2 regions of the Roseovarius nanhaiticus genome follow, and region 1 is predicted to be linked to the other one. Evidence: riboswitches for the same ligand, from Rfam matches in the RefSeq annotation. Region 1 holds a riboswitch; the other holds the start of a gene.
The links. Region 1 has a riboswitch for thiamine pyrophosphate ahead of thiM (hydroxyethylthiazole kinase). Riboswitches for the same ligand answer to the same signal wherever they lie in the genome.
Positions count from the first base shown of each region.

Region 1 (3,191 bases):
GATACTGGCGATCTGCGCCGTAATGATCTCTGGCTGCAAGAGTTGTACCGCCTGCACACCGCGCGTGTTCTGTGCAGTCAGAGCCGTGATCACCGCCATCGCGTAGCCCCTATTGGCAGAAATCGACTTGATGTCCGCCTGAATGCCCGCGCCGCCCGACGGGTCAGAGCCTGCGATGGATAGGATATTGGGGATCATGTCTGCCTCCATGCGGTGATCAGCGCGCGCGCGGCGCCTTTCATGTGCTCCGCCCGCGAAATGGCCGAAACCACTGCAACGCCCGCAGCGCCGATGGTGCGCAGCGCCGCCACATCGGCACGGACAATGCCCCCGATAGCGACACATGGCACGGGCGCCGCCGCGATCAGACGGGCCATGCCGTCCATACCGAGAGGGGCCGCCGCGTCCGGCTTGGTCGCCGTGTCGCGCAAAGGGCCGACACCTAGATAATCGACACTATCGGGCGGAATAGAGCCTATCTGCGGCTCGGTTTCTACCGACAGACCTAGCACCATATCCGGGCCGATCGCACCGCGTATGCCGGCGATGTCCCCGTCGCCTTGCCCGACATGAACGCCATCGGCCCCGATCCGGCATGCAATATCGACCCTATCGTTGACGATCAGCCGCGCGCCCGCACCGCGCGTCATTTTCAAAAGCGCCCGCGCCTGCGCCTCAAAAGCCGCGTCGCTCGCTTGCTTGTCGCGCAGCTGGATGATGCGCACACCGGCAGCGAGCGCAGCGCGCACCTGATCGACCACGGGTGCTGATGCGCCTGCATCGGTGACGAAATAGACCGGCCCCAAATCCTGCGCGGTGATCCTCATGCCGCCTCGATCCGCGCGCGCGCGGTGACATCCTCGGGGGTCAACGCATGAAGGGCGTCGATAAAAGCCACCTGAAAGCTGGCCGGGCCAGCGGCCTTTTCGCCCGCAATCGCGCCCGCAACGGCATAATAGGCCAGCGCCGCAACGGTGGCTGGCAGGGCAGCCTGTCCCACGGCAAAGGCCGCGACGATCCCGGTCAGCGAGCAGCCCATGACCGTGATGCGCGGCATCAGCGCATGCCCACCATGGACGCGCCAAGCGGTGTCCCCATCGGTGACGAAATCCACCGCGCCCGTCACGGCGACGACCCCGCCGATCTGCCGCGCTAGCGCCCGCGCCGCCCCCTCGGCATCGCTGACCGCATCGGCGGAGTCGGCGCCCTTGCCAGCGGCCTCCGCCCCGGCCAGCGCGATAATCTCCGAGGCGTTGCCGCGAATGATACTGGGTTTCAGTGCCAGCAGGCGCGCGCCCGCGTCTCGGCGCAGTGCGGTGGCGCCAACGGCGACCGGGTCCAGCACCCAGGGCTTGCCCGCCGCGTTCATCACGCCTGCCGCTGCCTCCATCGAGCGCAGCCAAGCGGGATCGAGCGTGCCGATATTGACACTGAGCGCATCGGCAAGGCCGGCGAATTCGGCCGCCTCGCCCTCGTCATGGGCCATGGCGGGGCTGCACCCTGCGGCGAGCATGACATTGGCCATGACATTCATGGCAACATAATTGGTGATGTTCTGCACCAAAGGCGCGCGGGCGCGCATGTGGTCCAGGTAGGTTCCGGCATTCTCCATCGGGATCCCCTCTTGATTGCAGGCGGGGGCTGGCCACGGACCGGGCGCGCATGGGCCCCGTCTCATCGCAACTTCCTCCGCCGGCATGATCCGGTTCAGGTTCAAAGGGTGCATCTCAGCCCGTCTGTTGCGGGCGCCCCTGTTACGCGGTGCACGATGATCGCCGCACGCGGCGGCGTCAAGCCATCAGAAGTCGATGGCGATGCCCTTCTTCTCCCAGTCGCCATAGCGCACGGCCTCGAGACCTTCTTTGCGGCCACCCAGCTCCTTGGGTAGCTCGGTCTTTTCGGCCTTCAGGCGGCGCTCTTCGGCCTCGGCCAGCGCACGCTGCGCGGCGGGGGGAAGATCTGGACGGGGATCATTGCTGTCGGTCATGGCATGGGTTCCTTTGAAGCCGTACCCCTGATATACGCCGCGCTCGCCATTCAGCAAGGAATTGCCATGCCCGCCCCGTCCAAATTCGAGGCCAAATCCGCGCCCAGGCCCGCGTCGCCGCGCACCGCCGCCGCCCATCTGCTTGACCAGATCCTGGGCGAGCGTCGGCTGCTGTCCGAGCTTCTGGCCACCGGCGCGCTCGACCGGCTCGAGGCGCCCGACCGCGCCCGCGCGCAACGCCTTGCCACGCAGACCCTGCGCAGCATCGAGCGGGCGGACAAGATCCTGGCGAAGCACCTGCGCAAGCCGCCGCCCTTGACGGTGCAGAACATCCTGCGCCTCGGCACGGTCGAGCTGTGCATGGGCGGCGATGCGCATGGCGTTGTCAATGAGTGCGTCAACATGACCGCCGGGAACAAGCGGTTCGCCAAGCTCAAGGGGCTGGTGAACGCCGTCCTGCGCAAGGTCGCCGCGGATGGCCCCGCCGAGTGGACCATCCTGCGCGTGCCGCACCTGCCCAAATGGCTGCGCGCGCCCCTGTCGGAGGCGTATGGCGCCAAGACTGTCGCAGGCTTCGAGGCGGCGCATTTCGCGGGTGCGCCGCTGGACCTGACGCCGCGCGGCGATGCCGCTGCGTTGGCCGAGGCGGTGGGAGGCACGCTCTTGCCCACCGGATCGGTGCGCATCGCGGATGCGGGCCAGGTCAGCGCCCTGCCGGGCTATGAGGCAGGCGAGTGGTGGGTGCAGGACGCCGCCGCCGCCATTCCCGCGCGGGTGCTGAACGTCGCCAAGGGCGAGACCGTGCTGGATATGTGCGCCGCGCCCGGCGGCAAGACGCTGCAACTGGCCGCGGCGGGCGGCGAAGTCACCGCGCTCGACATCTCGGACGCGCGCATGGCGCGGGTGCGCGAGAACCTCGGGCGCACGGGGCTGAGCGCGGCCTTGGTCACGGGCGATGCATTGACCCATGAGGGCCAATATGACGCCATCCTGCTGGATGCCCCCTGCTCGGCCACCGGCACGATCCGGCGCCACCCGGACCTGCCCCACGCGCGGGACGGCTCGGAAATCGGCGACCTGATCGCGCTGCAATCGGCGATGCTGGACCACGCGCTGGGCCTGCTGAAACCCGGCGGGCGGCTGGTTTATTGCACCTGCTCGCTTCTGCCGGACGAGGGCGAATGCCAGGTCGAAGAGGCCTTGG
Region 1 is NZ_FTNV01000001.1:80,934-84,124, forward strand. Features, by position in the region: gene thiD (bifunctional hydroxymethylpyrimidine kinase/phosphomethylpyrimidine kinase) at 1-198, opposite strand, end outside; gene thiE (thiamine phosphate synthase) at 195-827, opposite strand; gene thiM (hydroxyethylthiazole kinase) at 824-1,612, opposite strand; TPP riboswitch at 1,668-1,763, opposite strand; gene BW975_RS00390 (DUF1674 domain-containing protein) at 1,799-1,987, opposite strand; gene BW975_RS00395 (RsmB/NOP family class I SAM-dependent RNA methyltransferase) at 2,054-3,191, shown strand, end outside.

Region 2 (3,191 bases), 960 kb from region 1:
GTCTACTGTGCCCGCCTTGGTCACCGCCAATGCCCAGGCGCGCGAGAAATGAATGAGGAATAGGTAGTCCTGCACCAGATAGCGCAGATAGGCGGCGCGCGGCAGGCTGCCGTCGCCCAGCCCCTCGACGAAGGGGTGGTGCGTATAGGCGTGCCAAGGCTCTGCCGCCTCGGCGCGCCATGCGGCGAAGGTCGCCCCGTACATCACTGCGCGCCTTGCGCGGCGCCGGGATCGATCGCCAGTTGCGACAGCGGACGCGTGCCTTCGATCAGCCCTGCCTCGCTGAGGAAACGCTCGAATTGGGTATAGCGCGCAGTATCGACCGCGGCGGGGCGCAGGGCAAAGCGGGGCAGCGTGTCGGCCCAGGCGCGCGCGTTCAGCTCGTCATCAAGCTCGGTGCTGGTGGATTTGAAGATCTCCCAGCTCTCATCGGGGTGGTTGACGATGTATTGCGTCGCCAGCTCGGTCGCGCGCATGAAGCGCGAGATCATGTCCGCGTCCATCGTCTCGGGATTGGCGACATAGATCAGCTCGTCATAGGGTGGCACACCCTCTTCTTCGATGAAGAAACATTTGCCGGGGGCGCCCTCGATCTCCATCTGGTTCAGCTCGAAATTGCGGTAGGCGCCGATCACGGCGTCGACCTGGCCCGACATGACCGACGGGCCGAGCGACCAGTTGACATTGATCATCTCGACTTCGTCGAGGGTGATGTCGTTGGCGCCCAGGATGGCGTCCATCAGCGCCTCTTCAACACCGGCGACGGAATAGCCGATCTTGGCGCCCTTGAGGTCCGCGATCTGCTTGATCGGGCCATCCTCCAGCACCAGAAGGCAATTCAGCGGGCTGGCGACCAGCGTGCCGACGCGGATCAGGGGCAGGCCTTCGGCCACCTGCAGGTGCAGCTGCGGCTGGTAGGAAATGCCAAGGTCGGCCTGACCCGCCGCCACCATCTTGGGCGGGGACGAGGCATCGGCGGGCGCGACCACCTCCACTTCAAGGCCCGCATCGGCGAAATATCCGCGCTCTTGCGCGACGATGATGGGGCCGTGATTGGGATTGATGAACCAGTCCAGCACGAGGGTCATTTTGTCCTGTGCCAGCGCGGGCGTGCTGGCGAGGAAGGTGGCGGTGGAAATCAGGGCGGCGGCGAGGGGCTTCATCTTTGGCTCCGGTCAGAATGCGGCCCGGCGGGGGCTGATGCGTTCCGGAGCATTCCCCGGTCTGCAACAGCATCCGCATGAGGCAGCGGTGCAAATATCGGCCAGAGCAGGGGGAAAGATCATGGGATAAATTGCGCGCGACACGGCGTGCAGCCCATACTCCGTTCCCTCCGCCGGTACTGACCGGATCAGGTTCGATGGGTCGGCATCATCGCCTCTCAGCCCCGGCATCGCGGAGCACCCCAACGGATATTTGCTAAGGTAGCCTCTCCCCCTCGCTGTTGCAAGGAGAGCTGCCTGCCCGTTTTGCCGCAAACCGGATTGTTCCGACCGAGTGCCGCACGATCTGTGCCGTTAGGGGGGGATTCACCTCGGCCGTCTAGGATGCACCCCAGTGCGACCATGCGAGGAAGAGTTTGAGTATGCCGATTTTCCTTTTCATAGGAAACTTTGCCCAGATCGACACGAACGAGACCGATTGGGATGCCGAGTCGCCAAATGCGCTCTTGGGCACGTATGGAAAGGATGTTTTGCAAAATGTCACCGTGTCGGCCAACGATCTGGATGGTAGCGGCGGCATCAACGACGATGATCGCGGCGCGCGGGTCGAGCCGGTGACATATGATCGGGGGGGCGGACAGATCAGCACCGTGACCGACCATTCCGGATTGTACTCGGCCAAGGTGACATTGGGCGACGGCTCGACCAGGATTACCGAGGTTCTGGTCATTCAGATGACCAACGGCGACACGTTCGTGACAGATCTCATGAACAGCGGCGACCTCGACGGCCTGAATATTCAAAGCATCGCGTTGGAGTCAGCAGGAAGCAGCAATTGGGGCGGGTGGTTTGTCAATCAAAGTGTGGATGGCACTGCCGTGGTCTGCTTTGCAAAGGGGACGGCCATCGACACGCCGGACGGACCGCGCCGGATCGAGACGCTGGCGCAGGGCGATCCCGTCTGCACCGAGGCGGGCGGCACGCTGCCCGTCCTGTGGATCAGCCACAGGATGGCGCCCTGCGGCGCACGCACGGCCCCGGTCGAAATTTCCGCCGGAGCCCTTGGAGGCGGCCTGCCGCGCCGAACTCTGCGAGTGTCGCCGCAGCACCGCATTCTCATCGGCTCCAAAATCACCCGAAGGATGTGCGGCGCCGCGCGTGTATTCGTGCCCGCCGTACATTTGGTGGGCTATCCGGGGATCAAGCGATGCCTGCGGGACAAGGTGATAGATTACTACCACATCCTGCTTGACGGCCATCATGTGGTCCTCGCGGAAGGCGCGCCTGCCGAAAGCTTGTTTCCCGGCGTGCAGGCGCTGAGGGCATTTTCGACCTTCAGGCAGCTGGAGCTCGCGCGTCTGAACCTTGCCGTCTCGCAGCCTATGGAGGCATGGCAGATCGCATATCCTGTTCTACCGTCCGGCATGCGCCGGACCTATTTGCAGCGCCACCGCAAGAATGCCAAACCGCTGATTGATGCGCGTTCTGCGCAGCGCGCTGATGTAGATGGTCAGGCCCAGGTCATGCGCGCGTCTCAGGCTGCAAATGGGGCCGCAATTTCTGCCAAAGCCTGAGCACTTCGCGCCCGAAGCTGTAATCGCGCCTCCGGACGGCGCGATAGGGCAGTGCGAGCCCCCCGCGCGCGCCTGAAATCGCCCGTTCAGATTGGCTATCAAACCAGATACGCTGGGCCAAACAGCCGGAGCCGATGCCATGATCCCCACCAGCCAGACTGCGACAACCCGCCTGCTCTATACCGTGATCGGTGGCGGCGCAGGCCTTTGCACCTATGTGCTGGCCATGATCGTCCCCGAGGCTGTTGCCCATGCGCGGGCCGTCCTTTTCCTGCTATCCTTCGGATTGGGCTTCCTGGCGATCCTGTTGGCGCTGATGGGGCCGGTGCGCGTCACGCTCGCCGCTGCCGCCGCGCTGGGCATTGCGCTGCCGGCTGCGCTTTTGCTGCTCTGGGCCAGTTATCGTCACGAGACCCCCAGCGCCTTTCTGGACGGGGGCTATGGCTTGGCCGCG
Region 2 is NZ_FTNV01000001.1:1,043,515-1,046,705, forward strand. Features, by position in the region: gene BW975_RS05015 (TenA family protein) at 1-207, opposite strand, end outside; gene BW975_RS05020 (ABC transporter substrate-binding protein) at 204-1,163, opposite strand; TPP riboswitch at 1,312-1,418, opposite strand; gene BW975_RS05025 (Hint domain-containing protein) at 1,586-2,737, shown strand; gene BW975_RS05030 (DUF4153 domain-containing protein) at 2,877-3,191, shown strand, end outside.
Region 2: linked by a shared signal. The riboswitch ahead of BW975_RS05020 (ABC transporter substrate-binding protein) and the one ahead of thiM (hydroxyethylthiazole kinase) in region 1 are both predicted to bind thiamine pyrophosphate.